4 regions of the Psychrosphaera aestuarii genome follow, and region 1 is predicted to be linked to each of the others. Evidence: predicted binding sites of a transcription regulator. Region 1 holds the regulator's gene; each other region holds the start of a gene.

The links. The regulator sigma-54, encoded in region 1, starts transcription at its own class of promoters, with help from an activator protein. The targets are predictions, from matches to a motif close to GTTGGCACGNNNNTNGNNT.
Region 2: a site for sigma-54 is predicted at 2,741-2,759, ahead of J9318_RS11955 (DUF2726 domain-containing protein). Genes of this name have one in related genera too.
Region 3: a site for sigma-54 is predicted at 3,901-3,919, ahead of J9318_RS12300 (diacylglycerol kinase family protein). Genes of this name have one in related genera too.
Region 4: a site for sigma-54 is predicted at 2,973-2,991, ahead of flgF (flagellar basal-body rod protein FlgF). Genes of this name have one in related genera too.

The regions. Positions count from the first base shown of each region.
Region 1 covers NZ_CP072844.1:798,935-806,368, forward strand. Annotated here, with positions in the region: gene rapZ (RNase adapter RapZ) at 1-505, opposite strand, end outside; gene ptsN (PTS IIA-like nitrogen regulatory protein PtsN) at 508-957, opposite strand; gene hpf (ribosome hibernation promoting factor) at 1,049-1,336, opposite strand; gene J9318_RS03655 (RNA polymerase factor sigma-54) at 1,370-2,863, opposite strand; gene lptB (LPS export ABC transporter ATP-binding protein) at 2,916-3,641, opposite strand; gene lptA (lipopolysaccharide transport periplasmic protein LptA) at 3,657-4,145, opposite strand; gene lptC (LPS export ABC transporter periplasmic protein LptC) at 4,138-4,695, opposite strand; gene kdsC (3-deoxy-manno-octulosonate-8-phosphatase KdsC) at 4,695-5,261, opposite strand; gene J9318_RS03680 (KpsF/GutQ family sugar-phosphate isomerase) at 5,261-6,226, opposite strand; gene J9318_RS03685 (calcium/sodium antiporter) at 6,244-7,209, opposite strand.
Region 2 covers NZ_CP072844.1:2,622,241-2,629,674, forward strand. Annotated here, with positions in the region: gene glnE (bifunctional [glutamate--ammonia ligase]-adenylyl-L-tyrosine phosphorylase/[glutamate--ammonia-ligase] adenylyltransferase) at 1-409, opposite strand, end outside; gene J9318_RS11950 (CYTH domain-containing protein) at 419-1,984, opposite strand; gene J9318_RS11955 (DUF2726 domain-containing protein) at 2,092-2,700, opposite strand; gene mtnN (5'-methylthioadenosine/S-adenosylhomocysteine nucleosidase) at 2,896-3,594, shown strand; gene J9318_RS11965 (cobalamin biosynthesis protein) at 3,618-4,556, shown strand; gene J9318_RS11970 (rhodanese-like domain-containing protein) at 4,580-4,963, shown strand; gene J9318_RS11975 (L,D-transpeptidase) at 4,970-6,130, opposite strand; gene J9318_RS11980 (thioredoxin family protein) at 6,205-6,681, shown strand; gene J9318_RS11985 (TlpA family protein disulfide reductase) at 6,988-7,434, shown strand, end outside.
Region 3 covers NZ_CP072844.1:2,703,556-2,710,989, forward strand. Annotated here, with positions in the region: gene J9318_RS12280 (HU family DNA-binding protein) at 81-356, opposite strand; gene gdhA (NADP-specific glutamate dehydrogenase) at 489-1,835, opposite strand; gene nhaA (Na+/H+ antiporter NhaA) at 1,848-3,206, opposite strand; gene J9318_RS12295 (hypothetical protein) at 3,199-3,639, opposite strand; gene J9318_RS12300 (diacylglycerol kinase family protein) at 3,971-5,635, shown strand; gene J9318_RS12305 (PRC-barrel domain-containing protein) at 5,632-6,384, shown strand; gene J9318_RS12310 (sigma-54 interaction domain-containing protein) at 6,429-7,434, opposite strand, start outside.
Region 4 covers NZ_CP072844.1:1,302,858-1,310,291, forward strand. Annotated here, with positions in the region: gene J9318_RS05865 (OmpA family protein) at 1-120, shown strand, start outside; gene J9318_RS05870 (ParA family protein) at 129-896, shown strand; gene J9318_RS05875 (chemotaxis protein CheW) at 901-1,917, shown strand; gene J9318_RS05880 (chemotaxis protein CheW) at 1,944-2,438, shown strand; gene J9318_RS05885 (DUF2802 domain-containing protein) at 2,456-2,917, shown strand; gene flgF (flagellar basal-body rod protein FlgF) at 3,038-3,805, shown strand; gene flgG (flagellar basal-body rod protein FlgG) at 3,830-4,618, shown strand; gene flgH (flagellar basal body L-ring protein FlgH) at 4,687-5,370, shown strand; gene J9318_RS05905 (flagellar basal body P-ring protein FlgI) at 5,380-6,474, shown strand; gene J9318_RS05910 (hypothetical protein) at 6,507-6,914, shown strand; gene flgJ (flagellar assembly peptidoglycan hydrolase FlgJ) at 7,184-7,434, shown strand, end outside.

The sequences.
Region 1 (7,434 bases):
AGCCGAACGACTCGAAAGTAATAATAAGTTCTTTATCTGACTTTCCTAATATCTTTTCTCTCACCATCTCGGTTAGTTGATGAACATTTAAATCCGAGGTATCAATATATAAATCGGCTCTAGACGATAACCCATCTAAAAGCTTACTCTCCTGTGCGATTGCATCAGGTAGTGACGCATCACCTTTGGTTAAAGGGTGTAGGCGCCTTGTTTCACTATAGCGACGAATTAATACGTCATCTTTAGCATCTATATATAGAACGGTCGTCTTTACGCCTTTGGGTAAGAAATCTAAATTATCCATTAACTCTTGTTCAGAGCTGGGCAAGTTTCTAACGTCAATACTGACGGCAACTTGAGGATAATTTTTAGATAAGGAGTGTGATAATGCAGGTAATAAATTAACCGGTAAATTATCTACGCAATAGTAGCCTAGATCCTCTAGTACTCTTAATACGACTGTCTTCCCTGAGCCTGAACGGCCACTAACGATAAATATATGCATGATTAAGCAGCTTCAATTATTTTGTAAAGATCATTATCAGTTTCGGCGCTTCTTATTTTACGAAGCATTTCTTTATTATCAAAAATTTCTGCGATTGACGCTAACGTATTTAAATGCACGTCACACTGATCTTCTGGAACAAGTAACGCAAAAAATACATCAACAGGTCTATTGTCTATTGCATCGTAATCAATGCCAGGGTGGATAACGATTAATACCGCCACTGGACTTTCATTTGGTGTTATTTTTCCATGAGGAATAGCAACGCCATTTCCTATTCCGGTACTCCCCAACTTTTCTCTATTCATAAGACTTGAGAGTATATCTGTGCAAGTGAGGTCTGGTAATTTTGTACTCGCGATCTCGGCAATATGCTCGAGGATCTTTTTCTTGCTTTGGCAATCTGTTAGTACTTTAGTGCACTCAGGTCGCAGGAGTAGCTTTACATTCATGGTTATCTTTTACTGCTTTACTCTTTTGATTTAAATCTCAAAAGATTGGTTAAAAGCACCGTCCATGGCGCTTTAAAATTAATAAAGAAAGTTAATGTCTGGTTAACTTTTCTTTGTGTTTAATGACTTGACGGTCAAGTTTATCAATTAAGGAATCAATTGCAGCATACATATCAGTATGCTCCGATGCAGCAAATAGTTCACCACCATTTACGTGCATAGTTGCTTCTGCTTTTTGGTTGAGTTTTTCAACGTCTAAAATCACATGGACGTTATTAATATGGTCAAAATGACGTTCTAACTTTGCAAATTTCGTATCAACATATTCTTTTAAAGACTCTGTTGCATCGACATGACGACAAGTTAAATTAATTTGCATATGCACTTCCTTCTGAATTGATAAAATGGATTGTTAAACCAATCGTTTTCTCTGGTTTGAAGGGGGAATGTTTAACGATTCCCGGTATTTTGCGATAGTTCTTCTGGCTACTTGGATGCCCTGTTCGGCCAGAATATCAGCAATCTTACTGTCACTTAACGGTTTTGCTTGGTTTTCTGCAGCAACTAACTTTCTTATTAAAGCCCGTATTGCAGTGGATGAACATTCACCACCATTTTCGGTGCTGACGTGGCTAGAAAAGAAATACTTTAACTCAAAGATTCCTCTGGGTGTGTGCATGAACTTTTGTGTTGTCACACGCGATATCGTGGACTCATGCATATCGACCATTTCTGCTACATCATTTAGAACCATTGGTTTCATCGCCTCTGGTCCGTATTCAAAAAATGCTTGTTGTTGTTGCACGATACAATTAGATACCTTCAATAAAGTGTCGTTTCTGCTTTCTAAACTTTTAATAAACCATTTTGCTTCTTGTAAGTGTGAACGAACAAATTGCGCGTCAGAGCTATTGGTTGAAGTTTTAGACAGTGAAGCATATTGTTCGTTCACTTTAATTTTAGGCATAGAATTAGGATTTAGCTCTACTAACCAACGACCTTTTTTCTTTACGACGGTAACATCTGGAATTACATAGTCAATTTCGTCTTTTATAACTAGGCTTGCGGGATTTGGATTCAGTTGTTGAATCAAGTCGAGTGCTTCTTTTAATTCAGATTCTTTTAATCTTGTTTTGCGGATTATAGTGCGATAATCACGGTTCGCTAACAGGTCGATATTTTCAGCAATGAGTTCAATAGCCTCTTCACGCCAAGGTGTGTCAGGGCTATATTGCTTTAACTGAACCAACAAACACTCTTGCAACCCTCGGGTGGCAACACCAATAGGATCAAAGTGTTGGATGCGTTTTAAAACCGCTTCAACTTCCTCTATTTCAACATCTTCGATGTCTACAGACTCAACAATGTCTTCAACAGATACCGTCAAAAAACCTTTGTCATCAATAGCATCAATAATGGCTGTTGCAATAGCTAAGTCATGTTCGGAAAAAGTGGATAGATTTAATTGCCATTTTAAATGGTCTTGAATATCAACAGTTGTTTCACCTTGATAAACGGTATCTTCACCGTCGTACGCAGGGCCTGAGCTCGCAGGAGCGGCGCTCATGTAGTCATCCCAAGTCGAGTCTGTGGGCAAGTCATCACTAATAGTTTGGTCTTGGATATTTTCGTTTGTATCGCGTTCTTCTCGCGTCCACTCGATATCGTCGTCGTTAGATGAAACTGAGGCTTCATTTTCATGACGATCATGGTTGTCTTGTGGTAATTCGATTTGTTCAACTGAGCCATGCTCTTCATCAGCTTCCAACAAAGGATTACTATCCAAGGCTTCTTGGATCTCTTGTTGCAATTCTAATGACGACAACTGCAACAGACGAATAGCCTGCTGTAATTGCGGGGTCATTGTTAACTGCTGACCCATTTTAAGTTGTAATGTTGGTCTCATTTGATCCCAGTAAAGTACTGACTAAAATAAACTTATTCGTGCTACCAAAATATCAAAGTTTGAACTGGTCACCAAGATAAACTTTCTTAACTATGTCACTTTCTAGCACTTGAGCCGGAGTTCCTTCAGCAATAAGCTCTCCATGACTAACGATATAGGCTTTTTCGCAGACATCAAGTGTTTCACGGACATTATGATCGGTAATAAGTACACCAATTCCCTTTGCTGTTAATTGTTGAATTATTTTCTTTATATCTATGACAGATATAGGATCAACACCCGCAAAAGGCTCATCTAATAGAATAATTTTTGGATCGGCAGCCAATGCCCTTGCGATTTCTACGCGGCGGCGCTCACCACCAGACAATGCCATACCAAGACTATCCCGAATATGATCAATATGAAATTCGGCAATTAAATCATCAAGTAAATCAGCCTGTTGGTTTGCATCTATGTCTTTTCGCATTTCTAGAACAGACATTATATTTTGTGAAACTGTCAGCTTTTTAAAGATAGACGACTCTTGAGGTAAATAACCAATGCCTTTGCGAGCTCTTACGTGCATAGGTTCGTGGCTCAAATCGATATCATCAAGCTGAATTAAACCTTTATCGTTAGGCACCAAACCAACAATCATGTAAAAAGTTGTTGTTTTACCCGCGCCATTTGGTCCTAACAAGCCAACTACTTGACCAGCTTCTACCGACAAGCTGACATCTTTAACAACTTGACGACTTTTATAGGATTTGGCTAAGTGCTTTGCCACCAACTTGGTCATATTTAATTTCTCTACTTAATTATTTGGCTGTGTTTTTTTTGTTTTTATCGTAGTAGTTACACGACCACCGGTTGACTTGTCGCCGTCAGCTTTGACTCTTTGTGCATTTAAATCAAATACGATATTACCACTTTCAACAATCGAGCTACCTTGCTTATATTTAGCTTGGCCATTCAATTCTAAAATACGTTCGTTAATCATATAAACGACTTCTAATGCTGTGGCCTCTAATGCTTCATTATTAGGATCATTTTGCAAAAAGCGAGCAGGTTTGCCTTTTGCTATTAGTTTTTCGCCTACGCCGTCTTTTGTTATTACATATAGTTCGTCAGCCGTGATCGTGAGCGTCCCTTGTTGTATTTTTACGTTACCGCTGAAATACATAGTGTTATTTTTGTAATCAAGATCTTGGTTTTTAGAATCAATAATAAGATCGTCATTAGCAAATGCATTAAGGCCAATACAAGCAAGTATAACAAGTGTCATCTTGATGAATTTAGTCATTTTTCGTCCCTTTTAAAATTGTTCTTACGTGATGTTTAAGTTTAACTGTTTGAGCTTTTAGATCGGCAGTTAGACCTTGCCCTTCAATAGTGGTTTTTTCACCGCGAATTATAATTGGCTTATCGGTCTCAACCACTTGAGTGTCGAGATCTATTTCTAAGTATTGGGTTTCAATACTGGTAACGAGCTCGTTATCGGTTAACTGATACATTTTAACGTTACTGTCTAAGGTTAGTCGGCCATCTTGCACACTGCCAAGGTCTGCGGCTAATCGCCAAAACGGAGCATCATTTTGATAAATAACAAATTCAGGCTGTTCAAAGTAAGTCAAAGCTAACTGGGCATAGTGTTCCATTTTTTGCGAGAACACCTCTTGCTTTAACGTACCATTTTTATCGAACATTTCTTGATGCAATAATGTTGCCGTGAAGTCAGGCGTTAACACAGGCTCTTCGGAGTCATCCGCATTACTTTGATTGGTAAAAGCTGGAAACCAAAGATAAAGGCTGATCCCAACAAAAATAAGTAGAACGAGTAATCTAAGTCTCATTAGGTACTTGAACCTTCAAAATGGCTGGTAATAAAGGTTTCACCTTTTTGTGCCATGGTTAGTAGATCGGTTAATTCACGCACGGCACCTTTTCCGCCATGAGTAACAGTACAATAGTGTGCAATCTCTTTTACATAAGGATGGCCGTCGGCTACTGATACCGCTAACCCAACTTTTTTCATCACAGGGACGTCAGGGAAATCATCACCAATAAATGCAACTTGTGATGGTGTTACTGATAACTCTTTACATAGTTTTTCATAACCAATTAGTTTTGTTTCCATACCTTGATATATGTATTTAACACCTAGGCTTGTCATTCGGTCTTCAACAATTTTAGAGCTTCGTCCGGTAATGACAGCAACTTCACATCCTATGTTCATTAAAGACTTAAGCCCGAAGCCATCTTTTGTATTAAAGGCTTTAAGTTCTTCGCCATTATTTGCCATATATACTGAGCCGTCAGAAAACACGCCGTCAATATCACAAATAAGCAACTTAATGTGCTGAGCGCGTGTAGTAACGTCAGTCGAAACTTTTTGATACCAGGTTGCAAACCGTTCCATTAAATAACTCCGGCCTTCAATAAATCATGCATATTAAGAGCGCCTATTGGCTTGTTTTGCTCATCAATAACAAATAAACAACTAATTTTTTTGGCTTCCATTAAAGTTAACGTTTCCGCCGCTAAAACATTAGCTTTCGAAGAGGTGGCATTTGTCGTCATTAAAGTGGTAATTTTAAGATCCGTTTTAAATGAGTCATGATCTAACCAACGACGTAAATCACCATCGGTAAAAATACCAATCAAGGTGTTGTCCTTGTCGGTTATACCAGTCATGCCAAGACCTTTGGCCGACATTTCTATTATTGCTTCTTTTAAGGTTGCTTGATCGCTAACAACAGGGATGCGGTCGTCTGTATGCATTATATCTTTGTTTGTTAGTAATAACTTACGGCCTAAGGCACCTCCGGGATGGCTTAGTGCAAAGTCTTCTGCTGTAAAACCTTTTGCTTCCAATAGTGAAACGGCGAGGGCATCGCCAAGTACAAGGCTTGCCGTCGTTGAAGCGGTCGGTGCTAAGCCTAACGGGCATGCTTCTTCTTCTACACCTGAAAATAGATGAACATCGCTGTTTTGCGCTAAAGTTGATTGTGTATTACCTGTCATGGCAATGATATGACAACCAAATCGTTTTAAAACTGGAAGTAGAGTAACAATTTCAGACGTTTCGCCACTGTTCGAAAGCGCAAGAACAACGTCTTGTTTAGTGAACATTCCTAAATCGCCATGGCTTGCTTCGCCTGGATGAACATAAAATGCAGGAGTACCTGTACTTGCTAACGTAGCTGCAATTTTATTAGCTATGTGTCCCGACTTGCCCATGCCCGTTACTATCACTCGGCCCTTGCAGTCCATAATAATATTACACGCGGCCACAAAATTTTCGTCACAAGATTGGACTAAATTTTCTATCGCATTTTTTTCAATTTCGATAACTTTTAATGCAGATGAAACTAAAGGATTCATAATTAAAACCTTAAAATTTAGGCAAATAGCAAGAATTGATAACCAACAAACGCACTCAGTAAAATAAAACCTTCAACGCGATTTATACGTCGAGTACGTTGCGCAAAACTCATTGCCATAATTAACAATAATACAGTTGCACCTATCATCACATAAATATCACGCGACGCAGCTGATGGGTCAATTTCGCTAGGGTTAATGAGCGCACCAATACCAAGTACCGCCAATATATTGAAGATATTTGAGCCTATGACGTTACCAATAGCCATGTCATCTTCACCTTTTAATACGCCGGCAACACTGGCGGCGAGCTCAGGTAAGCTTGTACCGATTGCTATAATAGTTAAACCAATAACGAGCTCGCTAATTCCAAAGTGCTGAGCAATTATGACTGCAGAGTCTACTAAAAAGTGAGAACTTAACGGCAGTAAAATTAAGCCTGCAATAATCCAAAACACGGCATTAAGAGTCGGGAGGTTATCAGGAATGTCACTTTCAACTTCGGCGAGGAGTAAATCAGTGGCAGCTGAGTTAGGGCGTTTTGCTAAGTAAATTAGGTAGCCGATAAATACAAAAAACAAAACTAAAAGTAATAATCCTTCATTTAAAGACAGGTAATTGTCGGCTAAAACCCACCAAGCCAATAGAGTAAACCCCAATAAAACCGGCATTTCTCGATACAACGTAGAGGAAGAAACTAATAACGGACGAACTAACGTAGTGATACCTAAGACTAAGAGAATATTGGTAATGTTTGAACCTATGGCGTTACCAACAGATGTGTCCGTAGCGCCTTTTAATGCGGCGTTAGCCGAAACCATAATTTCTGGTGCAGAGGAACCCATTGCAACTATTGTTAAACCAATGATCATTGGTGAAATACCAAGGTTTTTGGCTAAACCTGATGCACCGTATACAAACTTGTCTGCGCCCCATACTAAAACAGCAAAGGAGATAATTAGAATAATTGAAGCGATTAACATGATTAAGAAACTTAAAAATATTGATAAAATAGTACCGTTATTGTGGCGTTAGTCGCGCCAGAAAGCAAAATATATTGCTGTTTTCACTTATAGTTACTCAATTCTTAAACAAATTTATATTTAGACTAAAAAGTTATTTGTAATTCATAATTTTTAACATTTCAAACATAGCTAATTGACTAATTAATCAATACAATGTCCGATCAATAGGCATACCACTAATTA
Region 2 (7,434 bases), 1.2 Mb from region 1:
TGTTTTTAATATCGATCTGACCAAGAAAATGCTGAGCAGCAATGCTTGTCATTATGTGTTGTCGGTGGATGCGTAGGGCTTTTAGCGCTTCTTGCTCATTTTTTGCTTGCCATTCTTTTTCGGTCATAGACCAAGTTGGGGTTTGCAAGTTTAAATGATTATTTGCCAAATCTTTTAAAACTTCCGGATAACGGGTGCAATTGCGGTAAATAAAGTCGCTAATAGCCAGTAAATAAATTAATGTCGGCGCGTTATCCTCGTCGACGCGACATATATTTAACGCGCAAAGCTCGTCTAAACGACGTTCACCCAATTGGCGTAACGACGCATCTAAATGTTCTAGACTTATTGTTGCACTATTGCCATTTTGCTTATTACTGGCTTGTTCAAACTCAGCTTCGTCATTCACAATTATTATCTACCAATACGGTTTAATTTGGCTGATACTGCCAATTGAGGCTGCCAACGCCTTGTTTAAGCTATCTTGCTTACCCTTAACCCAAGCTAGATATTCAGAACTCACCGCTGCATTTAACGAGGTATCATTATTTTCGCTGTCCTGGGCATCGACGGTTAATAATCTTTCAAGTCGTGTTAGTAATAAAAACTCTTCACAACCCACCAGCAAATCATGTTGACTGTTATGCATTGATTCGCCCTGCTCTGCGTACAAGCTACCTAACGTTATTCCAGTTAATATCGATTCCACAAGTGGCCAATAAAGAGCAACTAAGTTAGCTTTATCACTATTGTTCGTGTAATTCGCTAACGCTACCTGAACGTTTTGCCAGGCTTTTTCTAGCCACAAATTTGAAAACTCAACGAGAGGCTCTTTCAATAAACCTAAATTTTCAAGTGGCATAGATTGTCGCCATTGTTTTTGGCTCAACCACTCAACAAAATTTACCACTAATTGGTTGTACTCAGTGGTACTAAAAAAGCCCACAGCTTTCATTAACTTTGATTCAGGTAATTGTTGCTGTGCCATTAATTCTGACAAATGCTCGCTGTTTTCTATTTCTTTTCGGTATGGACTCTTTCGGCTAACCAATTGGTTTAACTGATAAAAGCCATCGACCCATTTGTGCTGGTGACGAATGCTTTTAAAAGCTTCAATAAAGTGTTCTATTTGAGTTTGCGGTAATGCAGACGAAAAAAGCTGTAGTATATGGATGATCAATGACCAGCCATCAATGACTTTTCTAAGTGCTTTAGGTGACATTGACGAACAAAAAACTTGTTCATTGTGCTGAACAAATTTTAATGCCTCGGAGGAGGCCTGAATTAAAGCGGTTTCAAATTCGACGTTTTCTGGTAATTCAATTCGATTAAGATCTGTGCATTTCAGCATTTTGCCCGTCAGAAGCTGATAACCTCGGGCGGCTTTACTAAGGAAACCAAGGCGCACATCAACTTGTGAATTTATATAATGAGCGAGATTAAAAAGATCCTTTTCTTGACCAGACACAAATTCAAGCTCAATTTCACTAATAATAGACTCTTGTGAACCCGAGCGAATAACACCTTGATCTAATACACATTCAATTACGGTGCCTGAGGGCATTTCAACGAGCCAAGTCGTTCTTTCAAAATCCGTTTCAAATAACAATTTCAAATTAGGCTGGATGTCATTTACAACAAATCCTGTTGGCCATATGTTGTCATCAAATAAACTTAAGTCGGCTACTAAATTCACTGGCGTTGGTAACTCAACATTAAATTCTGGACGGCGATGAAGACCACCAATGTCTTGACCCGCTAACTTAACGGTTTGCTCAGCTTCAATATGACCGTTTGAGAATTTACTCGAGCGGATTCTAAGACCCATGTCAAAACTTCGTAACGTTTGATCATCGGTATCGAAGTAACCATTGCGTAATTGCTTTTGGTGAGTTGTAGTGATATTAAAATGTGAAGAACTTAGTGCAGAAATAAACTTTGCCACTAAGTCAGGTTGGATAAGAAACTTTAACTCTATTTCCATTAATTAAGGTTCTGTTTGCTATTGGAGTGGTCAGGTTACCTAACTCACTCCACAAACTCAATGATTAGCCTATTTTACTGAAATCATCCATCATGATGACAAGACTTCTAAGATGCTTTTGCTATGCCAAGACCACCTAACTGTGCCTTTACTTGCCCAGCAGATAAAGCACCTACAGGTCGGCGAGGAATGTTACCTTTGAAAATAGGTTCTGGCGGATAGGCACGCTCTTTTTTGCCAATTTTGTATAAAATGCCATTTCTAATTTCGTCGACTTTGTAACCTGTTTTCACTTTTATACGAATATGAGGAATACCGGCGGCTTCTAGTGCGCCCGTTACAAACCAGTCTTGCTTTGATTTATGACCACCACTCGCTTGATTCACTAAATCTACAGCTGCAATAATGCGATAAGTTTGAGGGTCACAAAGTACGTAATCAATCACTTTGCTAGACGCTTTAATCATAGCTGAACGCTTAGCTCGACCTTTAACGCTATCTTTGGTTTCAATAATATCTTGCAGACGTACACGATTAACTATTCGGTAGTCATTACCTACAGCTTTATCCAACAAAGCCAAAAAGCCTCGTTCAACGTTAGTAAATAGCTGTGACTTCTTTTTAAAAGGATAAGGATTGCTGGTGTCAATAAAGTGACTGGCCACTAGCGCAATGGTCAAAATCAACCCTACTAATAATACTAAAACCCATTCCATATAACTCTCCACTAAACGATAGATAATTCTTTATCGATATAAGCAGATACTGTGCCATTTAAACGTTTTATTTTTGACACCTACCTCTATTTCTGTTTTTAGTGCTTTTGCATAGCCAAGGAGCTATCGCTCTATTATAATTTCTCTTAATTTCAGATTGATAGATTACTATCCAAATTTACAAGAGAGTTTGATATGACAATTGCGATTATTGGCGCAATGGAACCAGAAGTTGCCATTTTAAAGAACAACATGGAAAACCTGAACACCACAAAAATAGCCAACTATGAATACTTTTCGGGGCAGCTAAATGGTCAGGATGTGGTATTAGTTCAGTCAGGTATTGGCAAGGTTGCATCGGCTATTGCAACTGCATTGTTAATTAATAACTTTAATCCTGAATATGTTATTAATACCGGTTCAGCGGGTGGTTTTGACAAAGAACTAAAAGTAGGTGACATTGCGGTTGGTAATAAGCTTGTTCATCATGATGTCGATGTTACTGCGTTTAATTATGAGTTTGGTCAAGTGCCTAACATGCCAGCGCGTTTTAGTGCCGATGAAAAGTTGGTGGCATTGGCAAAAGAGTCAATCGCAGAAATGGACGAGATCACTTGTAAAGTGGGTTTAGTTGCGACAGGCGACAGCTTTATGTGTGACCCGGTTCGTATCGAGGCGACTCGTCAACAATTTCCAGATATGCTTGCAGTAGAAATGGAAGGTGCCGCAATCGCACAGACTTGCTATCAAATGGATACGCCGTTTTTAGTGATTCGTTCACTTTCGGATATTGCAGGAGAGGAATCTCCAATGAGCTTCGATGCCTATCTAGAAATCGCGTCTAAAAACTCATCTGAGTTAGTGATGAAGCTTTTAAATAAATTATCTAAGTAACATTCAATATTATGATTGAAACAATGGCTGAACTTCCACACTTATTGGCTGCAGCCATTGTCATTATTGTTGAATGGATATTACCTATCCCGTTTCGATATTCGCCTTTAAAATTATGTGCTCTTCTAGCCGATGCTATCGCTAAAAAGGTAAATACGCCTGGCAGCGATCGACAGCGCCAAATCTCGGGTTTCATGTCGTTACTTACCTACTTTGTATTTGTCACTGTCATTATTTGGGCATTGTTGTTTATCATGCCCTATGATGTATGGACAGAGGCAATTCTTCTATACATTAGCCTTAGTTACCATTCCGTCGCGAAAGTTAATAAATCAATAAAAGATGCCCTGCACAATAAGCAGAACACCTTAGCAAAGGACTACTTAGCCGAGCATGCTGAATTTGATACCAAACCACTATCGCCCCTTGGAATTGTCAAAGGCGCTTTAGAGGTGGAAATACGTTCGTGGGCAACCGCATGGTTAACGCCCATAATACTATTTCTTGCTTTTGGAGGCGTTGCTGCGATTGCTTATCGAGTATTGGACATCGCCGTTCAGCGTTGGTGTGCTTTCGACCCTAAATTTGATAGCTTTGGGTTACCAAGTCTAGCAGTCCGCTCAGCGTTAGATTGGGTAATTGTTGTGATGGTTGCGCCAATTTACTCTGTATTTAAGTCGAGTCCTGGGTGGTGGCGAATGTTTCGTAAATATCAACCTGACTGGCCACAGCAGCAAAGCTTAGTTGAACTAGTTTGGTCGTGCATAGTTGCAGCAGGTTGCAGAATTGAAATGGCAGGTCCCGCTATGTTTAATGGCGTAAAGGCAAAACGACTACGAATTAATGAGGGACAGAAACCGTCTCAAACTACCATTGCTGAACTTCAAAGTTGGAATACCCGATTCATTATTTTTGTATTAGTGCTTTTATTATTATTTTGGTTAATCGCTAACACTATTTAGTTATCTATCAATAAGGAGTTTTTATGTTAAAAAATCTATTTACCCTGCTCGTCAGTGCGTTATTTGGGCTTATGAGTTATACGAGTACGGCAGCGGATACTGCTAAAATATCCGCTGAAGAATATTTAAAAAACAAGGATAACTACCAAATTTTGGATGTCCGCTCGCCTAGCGAATTTGCCGAAGGCCATATTGAAGGCGCGATTAATATTCCACATCACGCCATTATTGATGAAATAGCTAAATTAAAAGGGATTGAAAAAACCATTGTTGTTCATTGTCGAAGTGGTCGCAGGGCTGAAAAAGCTGAATCTATGATGCGAAAAAATGGCCTTACCGACTTCATTCACTTAGACGGTGATATGCTTGGTTGGCAAGCAAAACAACTGCCTTTAGTAAAACCTTAATTGATTTTATTGCTCGGAAAGTGTGGCTTCAAGTAAGCCCTCTTTCTCAGTCTCTTTTGTTAACAAACTTTCATTTAACAAGTCTTTATTACGCTGTTTTAGTTCAGCCAACTTTTCATTAACGTCACTTGTAATAATAACTTTGTCACCGTTGTCTAATAAACTATAAACCAGTTCGATGTCACTGTTTCTAAGACGTACACAACCATGAGTAGTGCGACTACCAATTGAGCCAGGGTTAGACGTCCCATGTAAAAAGAGCGAGTCACCAAAATGTAAAGCGTGATTACCCATAATGCCTCGCCAGCACCGCTCACCTCTGGCTATTTTATCGGCGAATTCGACTTCCATTTTTTTAGGTATACACCATTTAATTCCGTCGCTATCAAACAACTTAAACTCAACATTAAACTCACCCTCTGGCGTATAGTAACATTTACCGCCTTGGCTCTTTGGTAGGCACCTGTCGTAACCGAGCGCAACGGGAGAAGTCATGATTGGTTTGATGTCTTGCATAGTTTGCTCATAAACCGTCACGTTAAAAGAAGACTTGTCGATAATAACTAAACGTTGGGTATCAGCAGAGCGTTTAATTTGCTTGGGTTGCGTTCTGTCTTGCAAACGCACTGGCTTTATTAACCAAACAGGCTCTGGTAATGGCTGCCATTTGTTTTCAGGAAAATGTCCAGTGACTTTCAATGAGTCTTCATTTTCGAAGGCGCTGGTGAATGTTTTTCCCTTATACCATTGAGCAATTGCTTTACCTTGTCGATCAAAAACCGTTGCATCTTCTAGCAGCCGATAAGCTTTTGCCTTTTGCTTTTTAGCATCGAGTAACGTTTCTAACGGAACATGAAATATAGTCGCAGGCGCGGAGGTCGTTTGTGGGTGCTGTTCTTCAATATTACTTGATACTTTTATATACCACATTGGAAAAATGGACTGCCACTCACCTTCAGGAAAGTGTCCGGACACTCGAACCCAGAGCGTGTCTTCCATGTTCGATGTAAATAGAGTGTGGCTAGGCCAAGTTTGAATTACCTTGCCATTCGGCTCATCATAAACGTCGACTTTTGCCGTTGTTAAATAGGTTTTTGCCGCCCAACTAGGTACGACAAACAAGCCGAAAAATACAACCGTCATCCATAACGTTACTCTTTTTTTCATTACAAAAATTCCAATATTTGAGCGCCTTATGTTCTAATGGGACTACGCGCTTTTAAACATTCCAGGGTAATACCATGAAGAATAAAACACTTACCGCTATTTTGCTATCTCTAACGCTTTCCTCCGCACCAAGCTTGGCAAAGGACTTTTTTGTTGGCGAAATTTCCGGCCCAAGTATATTAAAAGAGTTTAAGTCTTTCGCTTCGCATAAAAACGATGTGACCTACAGCAAAGCTGATCTAGCCTCCCTTCGCGCTATTGCAGAACCAATAGAAGTAAAAGTGTTTTTTGGCGAGTGGTGTCACGACAGTGTAAGAGAAGTACCCCGCTTAATTTCACTATTCGAACAAGTCAACAATAACAACATTAACGTTTGGTTTTATGGCCTGGATACCGCCAAATCGGATCCTAGTGGCATCGCACTAAAACACTCTATTAAAAAGACCCCAACGGTTATCGTATATAAAAATGGCGTTGAGTTAGGTCGCTTTTTAGAGTTTCCAAAAACAGATTGGGCGAATGATATTTCGCAGTTAGCACTGAAAAAATAGACTGGATATGACCCGTCCTGAAATAGATTGACACATTAAAAAAGGAGCTCTAGAAGACGGGCTACTGAATGAACTTGGAGCTACCAATTCTGTTATTGGTAGCTTTTTACGTTTTTCTGATAGAAATTTAAAATAAAACAGTACATTAATTATCAACATTAAGTAAGCTAAAAGCCAAGCCATTACAATTAGCTTATGATTTTCAGCATGTTATCATGCCTTTTTAAGTGTATATGCCTTTTACTGTTGATAGCGATTTTCAAAGTTGCTAATTTATAGAGTTATAAAGCAGTTACAAGGAAAGTAATGAAAACCGTATTCAACCTAATTTTGTTTTTATTCTCAAGCTTCAGTATATCTAAAGAGATTAATCCTGCCGATTGGTTACTCTGGCATAAAGTTGAAACTGAGTTACCCTATTCATCAACGTTAACAATTTATCCGCCCGTAATGCTCTATGCAGAGAATGGAGTGCTTAGAGGCTCTATTTCTGCACCGTACTCCCTTAGCGGCAATAACAATAGAGTTATTAATGAATTTTTAATTACAGTCACGGATGGACGAGGAAATACACATTTTCTTGAACCTAAAATGGAATCAGTGGGCTTTGTTAATGATACTGGTATTAGTATGTCCTCTCTTAGCTCTAACTCTTTTTACAACGGTAAAATTCTAATCCAGCTTTACAAAACTAATTCACTAGAGAATCGTCAGGCGTTGTCTGATAGAAATAAAAAAGACATAGCTAGGCAG
Region 3 (7,434 bases), 1.1 Mb from region 1:
TGTACAGAAAAATTTATCATGAAAATAAAAAAAGCCTCCAATGAGGCTTTTTTTGTCAACTTATCGAGAGACTCGGTAAATTATGCGTTAACTGCATCTTTGATTGCTTTACCAGCTTTGAAAGCAGGAACTTTAGCAGCAGCAATTTGAATAGTTTCACCAGTTTGAGGGTTACGGCCAGTGCGAGCTGCACGGTCATTAACTTTGAAAGTACCGAAACCAACTAAAGAAACGTCGCCGCCTTTAGCAAGCTCTTCAGTTACTGTAGAAACTAGGCTGTTAAGTGCACGTTCTGCGTCAGCTTTAGTCATGTCAGCACTTTGTGCCATTTTTTCGATTAGTTCACTTTTGTTCATTATTTTATCCTTTAGTTGAGACAAGGCTTATCCTATGGAACCTATTTATAAAATTCAACAGTTGTTTTCGTATAATCCGTAAAAATAACCACTTTTTTGCAATTTTTAGGTAATGTGTAGCGTTTTCAGGCCCTACACGCCTTGTGCTAACATGGCTTTAGCTAAAATATGGAAGCCTGCAACACTTGCACCACGTTCATAATTTACGTCGCCAGTATCACTTTCACCGCATTTAACACACTGACCATGTATGTGTTTCATAATGTCTCGTAAACGACCGTCTAAATATTCAAAGGTCTGACTTTCAAAGCCCGCGTTCTGTGACATCTCTAACCCCGAAACGGCTACCCCACCAGCATTTGATGCTTTGCCGGGAATGTAGCAACAGTTTTTCGCATTATGAATAGCTTCAATTGCTTCGGAAGTACAAGGCATATTTGCACCACAAATGACCACTTTGCAGCCGTTTTTAATAAGTGTTGATGCTTCTTCACCGTTCATTTCGTTTTGAGTGGCGCAAGGCACAGCAACATCACACTTATATTGCCACGGTTTCTCTCCCGCTCGCCATTCACCATCTCGCTCTTCTGCAAAAGACAACAAAGTATTGTCTTTGATATTGTCATATTTAATCAGCCACTCAATATCATCGTTACTAAAGCCATTATCTTTAAAAAGTACACCTCTAGAATTTGATAAAGTAATAACTTTAGCACCTTGCTCTAGTGCTTTTTTCGCTGCAAATAGGGCTACGTTGCCAGCACCAGATATTGTTAGCGTTAAGCCCTCTAACTGCAGTTCTTTATGTTCAAGAACATGTTGTAGAAAATAAATAACACCAAAACCGGTGGCTTCTGTGCGAACTAAACTACCACCCATTTCTATTGCCTTGCCAGTTAGCACACCACTAAACTGATTCCGTATTTTACGGTACTGACCGTATAAAAAGCCTATTTCTCGTGCGCCCACATTAATATCTCCAGCGGGTACATCAACGTTTGCTCCTATGTGACGATAAAGCTGTGTCATAAATGCTTGGCAAAAACTCATAATCTCATGATCACTTCTACCTTTTGGATCAAAGTCAGATCCACCTTTACCTCCGCCCAAAGGCAAACCTGTTAACGCATTTTTGAAACATTGTTCAAACGCTAAAAATTTAATCACCGATTCACTTACCGTTGGATGAAATCTTAATCCACCTTTATAAGGCCCAATTAAATTCGATTGTTGAACGCGCCAACCTCTATTCAATTGAGCACAGCCTCTGTCGTCTAACCATTCAACTTTAAATGAAATAATTCTATCCGGTTCAGTTAAGCGCTCAAAAATACGATACCTTCGATACTCATCGTTATCCTCCAACTCTTCGGCGACATTATCTAGTATTTCAGTAACGGCTTGCATAAACTCAGTTTGGTTTGGATTTCTCTCTGTAATACGATTTTTCAATTCAGAGATATACTGACTATCCGGCATGGTGACTCCTTGTTATGAATTATTAGTTGGCGCAAACTTGAACAAAATATAACCTACCACACCGGCAAACAAAGAAGTAACAAGAATTGCTGTTTTTGCAATGGCTTGCGTTTCCAAACTGTTTTCAAAACCTAAACCTGTGATAAATATAGACATGGTAAAACCAATACCACCGAGCATCCCAAGTCCAACTATGTGTCTCATGGTTAGCCCTTTGGGTAATTGGCCTATACCTGTTTTTATCGATAACCAAACCATAAATGGAATACCTAGTCCTTTACCCACAATAAGTCCTAAAAAGATGCCCCAGGCCAAGGTGCTATTTAGCGTTTCCAATAAACTTGATGAGTCTAACTGTACACCGGCATTAGAGAAGGCAAATATTGGTAACACAAGTAACCCTACTGGTGTATGAAGTAACTGCTCCCATCTACGTAGTGGAGTGGTCGCTTGATTTGCCGTAACCTTTAATTGCTCTGCCAATTCGTGTTGTGTTTTGGAAGCAAGTACAGGCTTTCGACTACCTTTATTGATAACGATACGCTGAAAACGTTGAGTAATTTTTGATAGTTTTTCAACCATTACGGTCGGTTTATGTTTCGGCCTAGCTGGTATCGCGGCCGCTATTAAGATACCGGCAATAGTCGCGTGAACACCGGAGCTTAGAACTGACAACCACAATAAAATACCAACAAACATGTACATAAATGGGCGACGAATGCCGATAAAATTAAAGAAGAAGAGGACTCCGGTTAGAATTGCTGACAACAGCAAGTAAAAGCTATTTATAGAGTCTGTATAAAACAATGCGATTACCATAATCGCGCCAATATCATCGATAATTGCTAAACCTGTTAAAAAAGCAAAGGCAGCCAGAGGGGCTCGAGTCCCTAATAAAGCTAATATTCCTACTGCAAACGCCGTATCCGTCGCCATCGGAATACCCCAGCCTGCTATATATTCTGTATTGTAGTTGAGTACAGCAAATATAGTCGCGGGGAAAAACATACCACCAGCGGCGGCGGCTAAAACTGGTATCAAACTGCTTGGCGAACTTAAGTCACCGACAAGAACTTCTCGTTTAATTTCCATACCTAATAATAGAAAAAATAAAGCCATTAACCCGTCGTTAACCCAATGCAATATGGACATCTGATACAAATTATCATTAACTGCTAACCCGAATAGCGCATGTAATCCTCCGTAAACGGAATCAGCATAGCTTGAGTTTGCAATTATCAATGCCACTATAGTCGTCAGTAGTAAAACCTTACTACTCGTCGTTTGATCATCAATAAATCGCTGAAAAGGAATAAGTAACTGATCTACTTTTTTCTCAATAACAGGGGCTTTTACTCCAACCTTAGGCATTGTGTTCACTCCTTGCTTGATTAGATAACTTTTTTAGTATTTCGATAGCATCAAAGTAAGTCGCAATTAGGTCAGCCACCCTGCGCTTTTCAACATCTGATTTTGACAGCTGAAATGTACTTCTAAGTTCGCTAAGATGCTCACTCTCTACTTTTAAACGTTGTTCAAGTAACGAGAGCTCTGGTGTTGACGTATTGCCCACACGAGCTTGATAAAAATGGTTATTCCAATTCGACATTATCAAATGAATAACATCGGTGTCATGACTCGATGACATCCATTGTTTTACTTTGCCTGCTAGCTGTTGAAAAACCGTAGATACTTTTATAAGCCCATGCCGAACAGACAGGTCTTCTACTTGATTGGCTAAGTCTTCATAAAATTGGCTCGCCTCGATAAAGACGAGGGGACCTGAGTCATAATACTTTTTCATCTTGTACAACCTACTAAATTCAGAAAAACAAAGTAAAGTAGCTAGCTTTATGCCAAACCGACAAATACAACACTAACCACATGTTAATAAACAAATTTATAAGACTAGGACATAAGTTTTGCCGAGAATATTGAACTGAAATTTTATATTTTCTTGAAGAATTGACCTGATGCTTGTGTAATATTTACAGTAAAAGTGACGGAGATATTGTTCAAACCTAATCAATTAAAATAAAAATTAATAGTTTCAATGCGTTATAAATAAGGCATGGTTCTCGCTTTAGTTCTATAATTAACTAATAATCGTTGGATTCATTTCAACTGAGGTTTTCATGTACATAGAGTATTTATACGGATTTTTTGGCGCTCTACTGGCCTACACGGCAACTCAAATCGACTCTGTGATCCTGAGTGTTTTGCTTAACTGGATTGCCATTTCACTCTTAGTTGTATTTGTTGCTTATATGACAAATCAGCCAAGAATCTTTAGAAAACGTACCGACGGTTCTATCCCAGTCGCTATCCGCATTATCTTTCTACCGTTTATGGTTGGTGTACAGTTATACAATAAGATAGCAAAACGCAAAGACGTTAAAAGAAACCGCCACTACATACACCACATTCAAGATCATATTTACCTAGCCAGCCGTTTATCTGCCGAAGAAGCCATGGAGTTAGAAGATCATGACGTAAAAGCGGTATTAGATGTGACCGCTGAATTCGACGCTTTGGATTGGAGTAGTCGTTTTCTAGATATCGATTATTTAAATATTCCTATTCTAGATCACCGTAGTCCAACCCCTGAGCAATTGAGGCAGTCATTAAATTGGATTGACAATAAACGAAGACAGAACAAGCCGGTAATGGTGCATTGTGCGTTAGGAAGAGGTCGCTCTTTATTTTGTGTTGCTGCTTATTTACTAGCAAAACATCCGGAAAAAGATGTAAGAGATGTACTTAGTAGTATCACTGATATTCGCAATCAAGCCGGTTTAAACAAAAAACAATTGAAAAGGCTAATACAATATCGAGAAGCAGGTCTTTTAACCTTAATGCAACCGGCTTGGTTAATCGCAAATCCTGTTTCGGGTAAAGGCAAATGGCCAAAATACAAAAATAAAATTCAGGCCTATTTAGAACAAAGGTTTAATCTAATTGTTGTAGAAACAACCGAAACCAAAAGTGCACAGGACTGGGCTAAAGAAGCAATCGATAAGCGCACTTCACTTGTCATCGCGGCGGGTGGAGACGGCACGCTTGCTGAAGTTGCAACAGAGCTGACTAATACTGATATCAAGTTTGGCATAATCCCATTAGGTACAGCCAATGCTTTGGCACACACACTGTTTGGCGTATCCAGTAAAATTATCCCCGTAGAAACCGCCATAAAACATATTGTGAGTAACAACACGATTGCCATGGACACCGCAGTTTGTAACGAAAAAACCATGCTGCTTGTGTCAGCCGTTGGTATAGAAGAAGAAATGATATCGTCTGCCGATCGAGATGCTAAAAACAAACTTGGTCAATTTGCTTATTTACATGGATTTTGGCAAGCACTGAATACGTCTGAGCAATTGGATTTAATGGTCCAATTTGACTCAAATCAAGCAAAACATATAAAGACGCGTAGCTTAGTCGTTGCCAACGCAGCGCCTTTCTCTACGGTTTTAGCCCAAGGCGACGGCAAACCCGATTTCCACGATGGACTATTAAATGTTACTTGGTTTGATGAGAGCAATACATCTCTCGAAAACTTCACTGACGTAGCAAGCTTAATCGTCGCTGGCGTATCAGAAAACCCTGCACCTGAATCGATTCATACCGCTAAGGTGGAAACAATTAAGATTCGAAGTAAAAACGCCATTGGGTATGTCATCGACGGTGAGACTTTTGAATCAACAGAAATAAACATCGCAATAAAACCGGCATCGCTTAATGTACTGTTATCGAAAGAAGCTATTGAGCAAACTGATGAAAACGGAGACGCGAAATGAACATAAACATTAACACCCTAATTGGCTTTAAAATTAAGACAATTGATGGCACGTATGGCGTCGTTTCAGATTTCTTATTTACTGATGAAGATCATGTTATTCGGTATTTAGTTGTTGATCCACAAAAGTGGAATCCACTGAGCCAAAAGCTCTTAGTATCACCAGTTTCAGTCTATTATGTGAACCTAGACGCAAAAGAGGTTTGCCTTAGTATTGATACCGAAAAGTTACTGCAGAGTCCAGATGTAGAGGAGCAGGAAACGGTATCTCGTCATTTTGAAACAGAGTTGTATCGTTATTATGGTTATGGCTACTATTGGATGGGCACCGATCTTTGGGGAATGAGTTCAGATCCAAGCTTACTCCAAGCAACTATTGCGAAAGAAGAGGCTGAGGACAATAGAACAGAGCAAGAAATACACTTAAGATCCACTAACGAAGTGTTTAGTTATCTTGCCCAAAGTAGCGACGAGCAAAGCCTGCAGCTTTCTGATTTTGTGTTTAATACTAAATCTTGGTTAATATCATTTGCTGTAATTGACTGTCATACAGGTATGCTATCAAAAGAGCGTAGCCTAATTAAAATAGCCGCTATCAAACAATATAATTGGCACCAGCAGTCTGTTTCACTGAGTTTGCATTGGGAGCAGATCAAGGGAAACCCCCACTTTGAACCTAAGTTACTTAACAGCGAGAAGTTTTTGGCGATGATGGATGTTTCTCCTACCACCCCGGATTTTGGCGGCTAGTGTAGGCTCTCCGAACAGCTTGATTGTTTAAACTGCACAGTGAGTTAGTCCTCACTGTACCTTTCTAGTTTGTTGTATAGCGTCTTTACGCTAATCCCTAGTTTTTCTGCTGTTTCAGACTTATTTCCCTTATTTTTTTCTAAGTTTTTCTCAATTGCTATTTTTTCAATATCTTCTAATGGGACATCAAGGGGAATCCCCAGTTCAGCATCGCTTGTTTCACTAGATGCAAGCTCATCAAAAAGTATGTGCTCGGGCCCAATTACATCTTCGGCTAAAATAAAGCTGCGCTCGACCACATGCTTCAATTCTCGTACATTACCAAGCCAATGGTGTGCTTCTAACATATCTACCGCCTCTGATGACATTGACTTGGCCGAACCGTTTTCCATATTCCGGTAAGCTAAAAAGTGCTGAGCCAAACCAACAATATCATCGCCTCGATTTCTAAGCGGCGGCATTTGAATTGGAAATTGAGCTAGCCTGTAATATAGGTCCTCTCTAATAAACTCATTAAAGTTTTCACCCATTACTCTATTTGAAGCTGCTACTACCCTTACATCGCAATGCAAAGTCTTGTCGCTGCCAACAGGCCTATAGTCCCCTGTTTCTAACACTCTTAGTAATTTAACTTGGTGCTCTAGTGGCATTTCGGTAATTTCATCTAAAAATAATGTGCCATTATTTGCTTGCTCAAACACACCTTTGTGATCACGATTGGCGCCGGTAAATGCGCCTTTAACATGACCGAACAATTCACTTTCCACTAACTCTGGACTCAATGCACCGCAGTTGACAGCGATAAAGGGGCCGTTCGCTCGACTACTGACTAAGTGTATTGTATTGGCGACAAGCTCTTTACCAGTTCCGCTCTCACCGTTTACGAAAACATTAGCCTGCGTAGCGCTTACTTTGCGTAAAGTGCGATACAGCTTTCGCATCGGTTTTGATGATCCCAAAAGTAGCCCAAATTGATCTAATACACTTTTTTTCGCTGACTTTGAAACATGCTTTTGTTCCCCTAAGTCTTCCACAAGCTCATCAAGGGTA
Region 4 (7,434 bases), 500 kb from region 1:
AATGAGACTAATAATGGCAATGAATTACGAGTAATTCAGCTTCCTGGTGGCGGAATTCGAATCACTACTCGACAAGAGGCCGAGAATGAGCAAAAATCGAATAACGATGGAAACGAATAGGTTGTACGATGAAAGTTTGGACGGTAGCTAACCAAAAAGGTGGAGTAGGGAAGACGACCACTGTTATTACTTTGGGAGCAATTTTAGCTCAACAGGGTAAAAAGGTGCTTATGATAGACACCGATCCACATGCCTCGCTAACTTATTATTTTGGTTTAGACTCTGAACAACTCGAGTATGGTGTTTATGACGTATTTACTCGTTCAGACACGATGGACCAAGCGTATTGGAATAAATGCACTTGGCAATCTCCAGTACCAAATTTAGATATTCTTCCCGCCACAATGGCAATGGCAACGCTTGATGGGGTACTTAGTAAAAAGTCCGGTATGGGATTGATTATTAAAAAAGCGCTCGCAAAATTTGCTACCGAATATGATCACGTAATCATAGATTGTCCGCCTATTTTAGGTGTATTAATGGTTAATGCATTAGCCGCGTGTGATAAAGTATTGATTCCAGTTCAAACTGAGTGTATGGCACTAAAGGGTTTAGAGCGGATGTACCGTACGATGGAGTTAATACAGTCATCACAATCTAAAGAATATGATGTGTGTATCATACCAACCATGTATGATAAAAGAACAAAAGCTTCTAAGGTTGCATACAAAGAATTAAATCACATGTATGCTAATAAAGTTTGGCAAGGTGTCATACCTATTGATACTAATTTTAGAACAGCTAGTATGGAACGGACACCATTACCAATATTTAACAAAAATTCTCGAGGCGTATTTGCCTATCAAGAACTATTAAAACAAATAGAGAATAATTGACGTTATGTTTGCCAGTGAAAATGTGATGAAGGATTATTTGGATCAGTTACTTACTGATGACACTGATAATCTGGAGCATAATAATAATAATAAACCGTTAAAAACGGTCACCCAAATAGAAGATGTTAAAACAACATCTACTAATCGCCTCGCAGAATCTAAATACAGTGCTAAAATTAAACAAGATTTTAGTAATGTAGAAGATTTACCTGAAAAAAATAAACTAAAATTAAAGCCTATAGAGAAAGCAATTGTTGCCGATAAAAGCTTGCCTGTTAAAGAGGTTGAGCCAGAGGTTAACTCTCTAGAGCAATTGTTACTTGCTGTTAGTATTCAGCAGCAAGAAGCTGCAGAGGCGCTAGCGCTAAAAGAGCAGCAAAAGGCTTTAGAAGAAACAACAGTAGAAATACCAGTTGAAAAAGCTGCTGAAGTTATTGTTGAGCCAAAAGTTGAAACTAAACCTAAAGTTCAAGTTCAACCTAAAGTTACGGTTAGCTCAGAAACTGCTGTTGAGTCTAAAGTAGAAATTGAAGCACAAGTAGAACCGGTGATAACACCTTCAATTGACAAAATTGAAGAGCCTTTTCAGGCATTGTTCTTTGAAGTAGCAGGCTTAGTGCTGGCGGTTCCATTACACGAACTTGGTGGTATTCATAACTTAGATGATGTTACCAGTTTATTTGGAAAACCCGATTGGTTTTTAGGTGTAATGGTAAACAGAGACAAAAAAATTAATGTTGTTGAGTCAGCCAAATGGGTAATGCCAGAAAAATATGATGACTCATTACAAGCAAAATTAGACTATAAATACTTAATTATGTTGGGTGAAAGTAATTGGGGTTTAGCGGCAGAAAAGCTCGTTACTACTGAGTATATAAAACCAGATGACGTTAAATGGCGTACTCAGCCTGGTAAGCGCCCATGGCTATTAGGCACGATTAAAGAAAAAATGTGTGCTTTATTGCATGTCAATGATTTAGTTGCCATGCTTGATAAAGGCATAAATGCACGACAAGAATAAAGTTATTCAATTTAGGAGTTGCTCAAATGAGTGAAGAAAGAGCCCCAGTCACTAAGTTAACAGACGGCAATGATGAAGTCTTGCAGTGGGTGACGTTTCGTTTAGAAGATGAAACTTATGGTATCAACGTAATGCAAGTTCAGGAAGTATTGCGATACACAGAAATAGCTCCTGTTCCAGGCGCTCCTGAATATGTACTGGGTATTATCAATCTTCGTGGTAATGTTGTAACGGTTATTGATACACGTGCTCGCTTTGGTTTGACCAATGGTGAAGTCAGCGATAACTCTCGAATCGTAATTATTGAGTCGGATAAGCAAGTTATCGGTATTTTAGTCGATAGCGTGGCTGAAGTTGTCTATCTGAAAACGTCCGAAATAGATAGTGCACCAAACGTAGGCACAGATGAGAGTGCTAAGTTTATACAAGGTGTTAGTAACAGAGGTGGTGAGTTACTTATTTTAGTTGATTTGAATAAGCTCATGACCGATGAAGAATGGGACGAAATTTCAGATATCTAAATCTGGGAAGCGAATATATGATGGTGTCGACAGGGATTTTAATTGCAGTTTTAGTAGTCTGTTTAATTGGATTATTAATTTTAATGTCACGCCATCGTAAGTTATCTACTAAGCAACAGCTTTTGCATGATCAGCTCCAAGAGTCCATGCATTACCAAGACGAAGCGTTGGTCCAACTCAAACAACAGCTTCAAAATGAGAAGCTATTGCACTCAAAATCTGATCAGTATTTACAGCAATTAAAAGAGCTAGTACTTCAGCTGCAAACAAATCAACAACAACAGCTAGATGTAATTACCGAGTTAAACAACAAGGTTTTGCTACTAGAGCAAGAAAATCAACCCAACCCTTTATATACACGCGCTAAAAAAATGATTGAGTTAGGCGCAGACGTCGAAGAAGTTATTCAAGAATGTGAAATTTCTCGTTCAGAAGCTCAACTACTCGTTTCGATGCACAGACAAAACAAAACAGCCTAATCTACCACGTTACTTCCTTACCCAGTTTAGCCCTTTTAAAATAAGCCTTTCAAGCTCTGGCACGATTAATGCTTTTACAAGATAAGTATTTTTAACGTCGAGCAATTGACGGAGGCAAAGATGGATAAGCTCTTATATGTATCCATGTCCGGAGCGAAACAAAATCTAATTGGTATTTCAATGAATGCCAACAATCTAGCCAATGCAAAAACGGCTGGTTTTCGTTCTGACTTTGAACAACAACGATCAATGCAAGCCTTTGGTGATGGCCTTCCTACGCGTGTTTTTGCTATGGAAGAACGCCCAGGTTCAAAAATGCATCATGGTGCAATTTCAACAACAGGCCGTGAGCTTGATGTTGCCATATCGGGACGCGGATGGTTGGCGGTTCAAGATAAAAATGGTGAAGAGGCTTACACACGAGAAGGCAACCTCCAAATTACACGTGACGGCTTATTGACGACTGCTAAAGGTACGCCAATTTTAGGCGAAGGTGGGCCGATAGTTATTCCTGTTCCAGTAGAAAAGGTTGAAATTGGACCGGATGGCAGCATCACGGTTCGTCCTCAAGGTGCCCCAGCTAATTTTTTAGAAGTCGTTGACCGGTTAAAGGTTATCGAACCGCCAAGTGACAACGATTTGACAAAAGGGCTTGATGGTTTATTTCGATCTAAAGATGCAGTGCTTTCAAATGAAGCCTGTGGGTTTTGTGAAGCATCACCCAACATACGTATTGTTAGTGGCGCTCTAGAAATGAGTAACGTTAACCCGGTTGAAGAAATGGTGGCGATGATATCGCACCAGCGTCAATACGAAATGCAAATAAAAATGATGAAAAAAGCGGAAGACATAGATCGTTCGCAAGACACGTTGTTAAGAATAGTTTAATTAGAATTAATTGAGGAGGCGGCTATGCATCCCGCACTTTGGATAAGTAAAACAGGCTTAGATGCCCAACAAACAGATATTGCTGTTATTTCAAACAACTTAGCTAATGCCAGCACAATTGGTTTTAAGAAAAGCCGAGCTGTATTTGAAGACTTGCTATATCAAAATATAAATCAACCAGGAGGGCGATCATCTCAAGATACTGAGTTACCGAACGGTCTGATGTTAGGTGCGGGTACTAAAGTTGTCGCAACTCAAAAGAATTTCTCGCAAGGCAATATGTCTACTACCGAGAATAGTTTGGATTTTATGATCCAAGGCGATGGATTTTTTGAAATTCAACGACCAGATGGAACGTTGGCGTATTCAAGAAATGGACAATTTTCGTTAGATGAGAATGGTCGAATCGTTACATCCGGTGCAGGTTTTCCTCTGCAACCTGAGATGAACGTACCGCCTGAAGCAAAATCAATTACCATTTCCCAACAGGGCGAAGTTACTGTGCAGTTGCCTGGGCAGGGTGCTGGTGTAGCGATTGGTCAGCTTACGATTAGTGACTTTATTAATCCGGCCGGTTTAGAACCAATAGGTCAAAACTTATTCACTGAAACAGGTGTAAGTGGCGCTCCGGTTCAAGGTAACCCTGGCGTAAATGGCTTAGGCATTATTGTTCAAGGCGCGTTAGAGACATCAAATGTGAACGTGACAGAAGAACTAGTGAACATGATTGAAAGTCAGCGAGTTTATGAAATGAACTCAAAAGTCATTTCATCAGTTGACCAGATGCTTGGTTTCATTACGCAGCAACTTTAATTACTAGACGTTTTCGGAGCATGATTATGAACATCAATCGTTCGCTAAATCAATTAAACCAAACCATCATGGATGTGGCTAAAACTAGTACGTTACTGATTGGATTAGGCTTATTGAGTGGTTGCGCTATGAACCATGATGTTGTCGAAGAAGATCCATTTTTCGCACCTATTATGCCGGAAATTCCAACAGAAGAAGTTGTAGCAACCGGTAGCTTGTATCATACCGGTTGGTCTAATGGCCTTTACTCAGACACCAAAGCCAGGCGTGTAGGCGACATCATTACGGTGATGTTGATGGAAAATACACAAGCGTCTAAAACAGCAAAAACAGAAACAAAAAAAGAAACAGATGCAAGCCTTTCACCGTTAGTAGGTTTAAACGGACTCGCACCAACAATTAACGGAAATACGTTAGAAATGGGTATTGAGTCTGATAGCACGTTTAAAGGCGATGCTAAGTCGAATCAAAGTAACAGCCTAAATGGACAAATAACAGTTCACGTTTTACGTGTGTTGCCAAATGGTAACTTGATTATTCGTGGCGAGAAGTGGTTAACGTTAAATACAGGGCAAGAATTCATTCGTCTGACAGGCATCGTCAGATCAGAAGATGTATCGTCTGACAATACCGTTGATTCTACTCGTGTAGCAAACGCTCGAATTTCATATAGCGGCAAAGGTTCCTTGGCTGAAGCCCAAGAAACTGGCTGGTTATCACAATTCTTCATGAGCACAATGTGGCCGTTTTAGGGGAATGAGATGAAAATAGTATTAAGTATAGTCACCGTGATAGGCCTGTTATTAAGTAGCAGTGTAAATGCTGTCCGTATCAAAGATGTATCAACGGTTCAAGGAATCAGATCAAACCAATTAGTAGGCTATGGTCTAGTGGTAGGTTTACCTGGTACAGGCGAACAAACAAGTTTTACTGAGCAAAGTTTTAAAGCAATGTTAGGCAATTTTGGTATTCAATTGCCAGCTAGTCTTAAACCAAAAATTAAGAACGTTGCAGCTGTTGCGGTACATGCAGATTTACCGGCATTTTCAAAGCCAGGCCAAAACATAGATATAACAGTCTCGTCAATTGGTAGCGCGGGAAGTTTACGAGGTGGCACGTTACTACAAACTTTCCTTAAGGGCGCTGATGGTAAAATATATGCAGTTGCTCAAGGTTCCTTAGTCGTTGGGGGCTTAGGTGTGCAAGGTTTAGACGGTTCACAAGTTGTGATTAATACCCCAACTGTTGGTCGCATACCAAATGGCGCAACAGTAGAACGCAGTGTACCTACACCTTTTGGCAACGGTGACCACATCACTTTTAATTTAAATGAGCCAGACTTTACCTCCGCAAAAAGGCTTGCTGATACCATTAACAACTTAGTCGGTCCAAACACTGCAAAACCAATGGATTCAGTGTCTGTTAGAGTTATAGCGCCTCGTGATATTTCACAGCGAGTGGCCTATCTATCAGCGATAGAGAACTTAGAGTTTCAACCTGCGAGTACCAGCGCGAAGATTATTGTTAACTCTCGCACCGGCACAATAGTAATAGGCAAAGATGTAAGGTTAAAACCTGCTGCGATTACTCACGGTAATTTAACAGTAACCATTGCCGAAAACCAACAGGTTGATCAACCAAACCCGCTAGCCCAAGGGCAAACGGTAGTAACAAATCAAACAATAATTGATGTAGCTAGAGATGATACTCGAGCATTTGTTTTTGACCCTGGTGCGAATCTTGATGATTTAGTACGCGCCATAAACCAAGTGGGCGCAGCGCCTGGCGACTTAATGGCAATATTAGAAGCCCTTAAACAAGCTGGTGCAATAGACGGCCAATTGGTTGTGATTTAACTTTTAATTTAAATAATAGAAGGAATAACACTATGGCATTTTCACAAGTATTGCTAAGTGATGTAACTGCGAATAAAGACACGAATCAGGCGATATTAGAGTTGTTAGACATTAACGAGTCTCACGACCTTCAATATCATGTTTATGAAATAGCCTTCGGTGACAAGCAAATATTTTGCTGTTTATCTGGTGGTAGCATTGAAAATGGTGTTATCGAGTTTACTCCAGTTGGCTTAGCTGCGTTTGAAGCATTAACGAACGTTAAGGAAATTTCTGATACAGAATATTTCGCTGATTATATTAGTACGGAAGAAAATATCGCTGAGCAAATTGAAACGGTATTTTCTCGAGTACCCAATGGCGCCAAAGTTTGTTTTGTCGGTGACATTACCGGCGAACTAAAAGAAGAGTTGTCTAAATATTTCACTATGATTCATTAGGATTATGGTATGACATTAGCCCACTGATGGACTGTAATTAATTATTGCGGTTCATCGGGCACCTTTCCTTGTTATTCTTATAACTGCTTTCTTAACTTTAGCTAGCTCTTTACGCTTCCTTTCACTCCCTTTACGTTTACCTATATCACCTTACTTAAACATTAATCATTTTACATGTGGCAAAACCGCTGTTGGCACAAGTCTTGATATAACTAAATTATGATTAATTTATAGGCTTGCTTTGATGCGAAAGTGTCAAAAAAACGACAATGAATAGTATTGGTGATTCAAGTAACTCTCTAGACCTAATTGGACTTCAAGAACTAAAGTCCAAGTCTCGATTAGATCCTGGAAATAAAGAAGCGCTGCACAAAGCTGCACAACACTTTGAGTCGATATTTATTGGCATGATGCTCAAGTCTATGCGAGAAGCAAACGCAGTATTTGAAGAGGGCAATCCCATGCACTCAAATACGACTAAGTTCTTCAGAGATATGTATGACTCACAGTTGGCCACTGA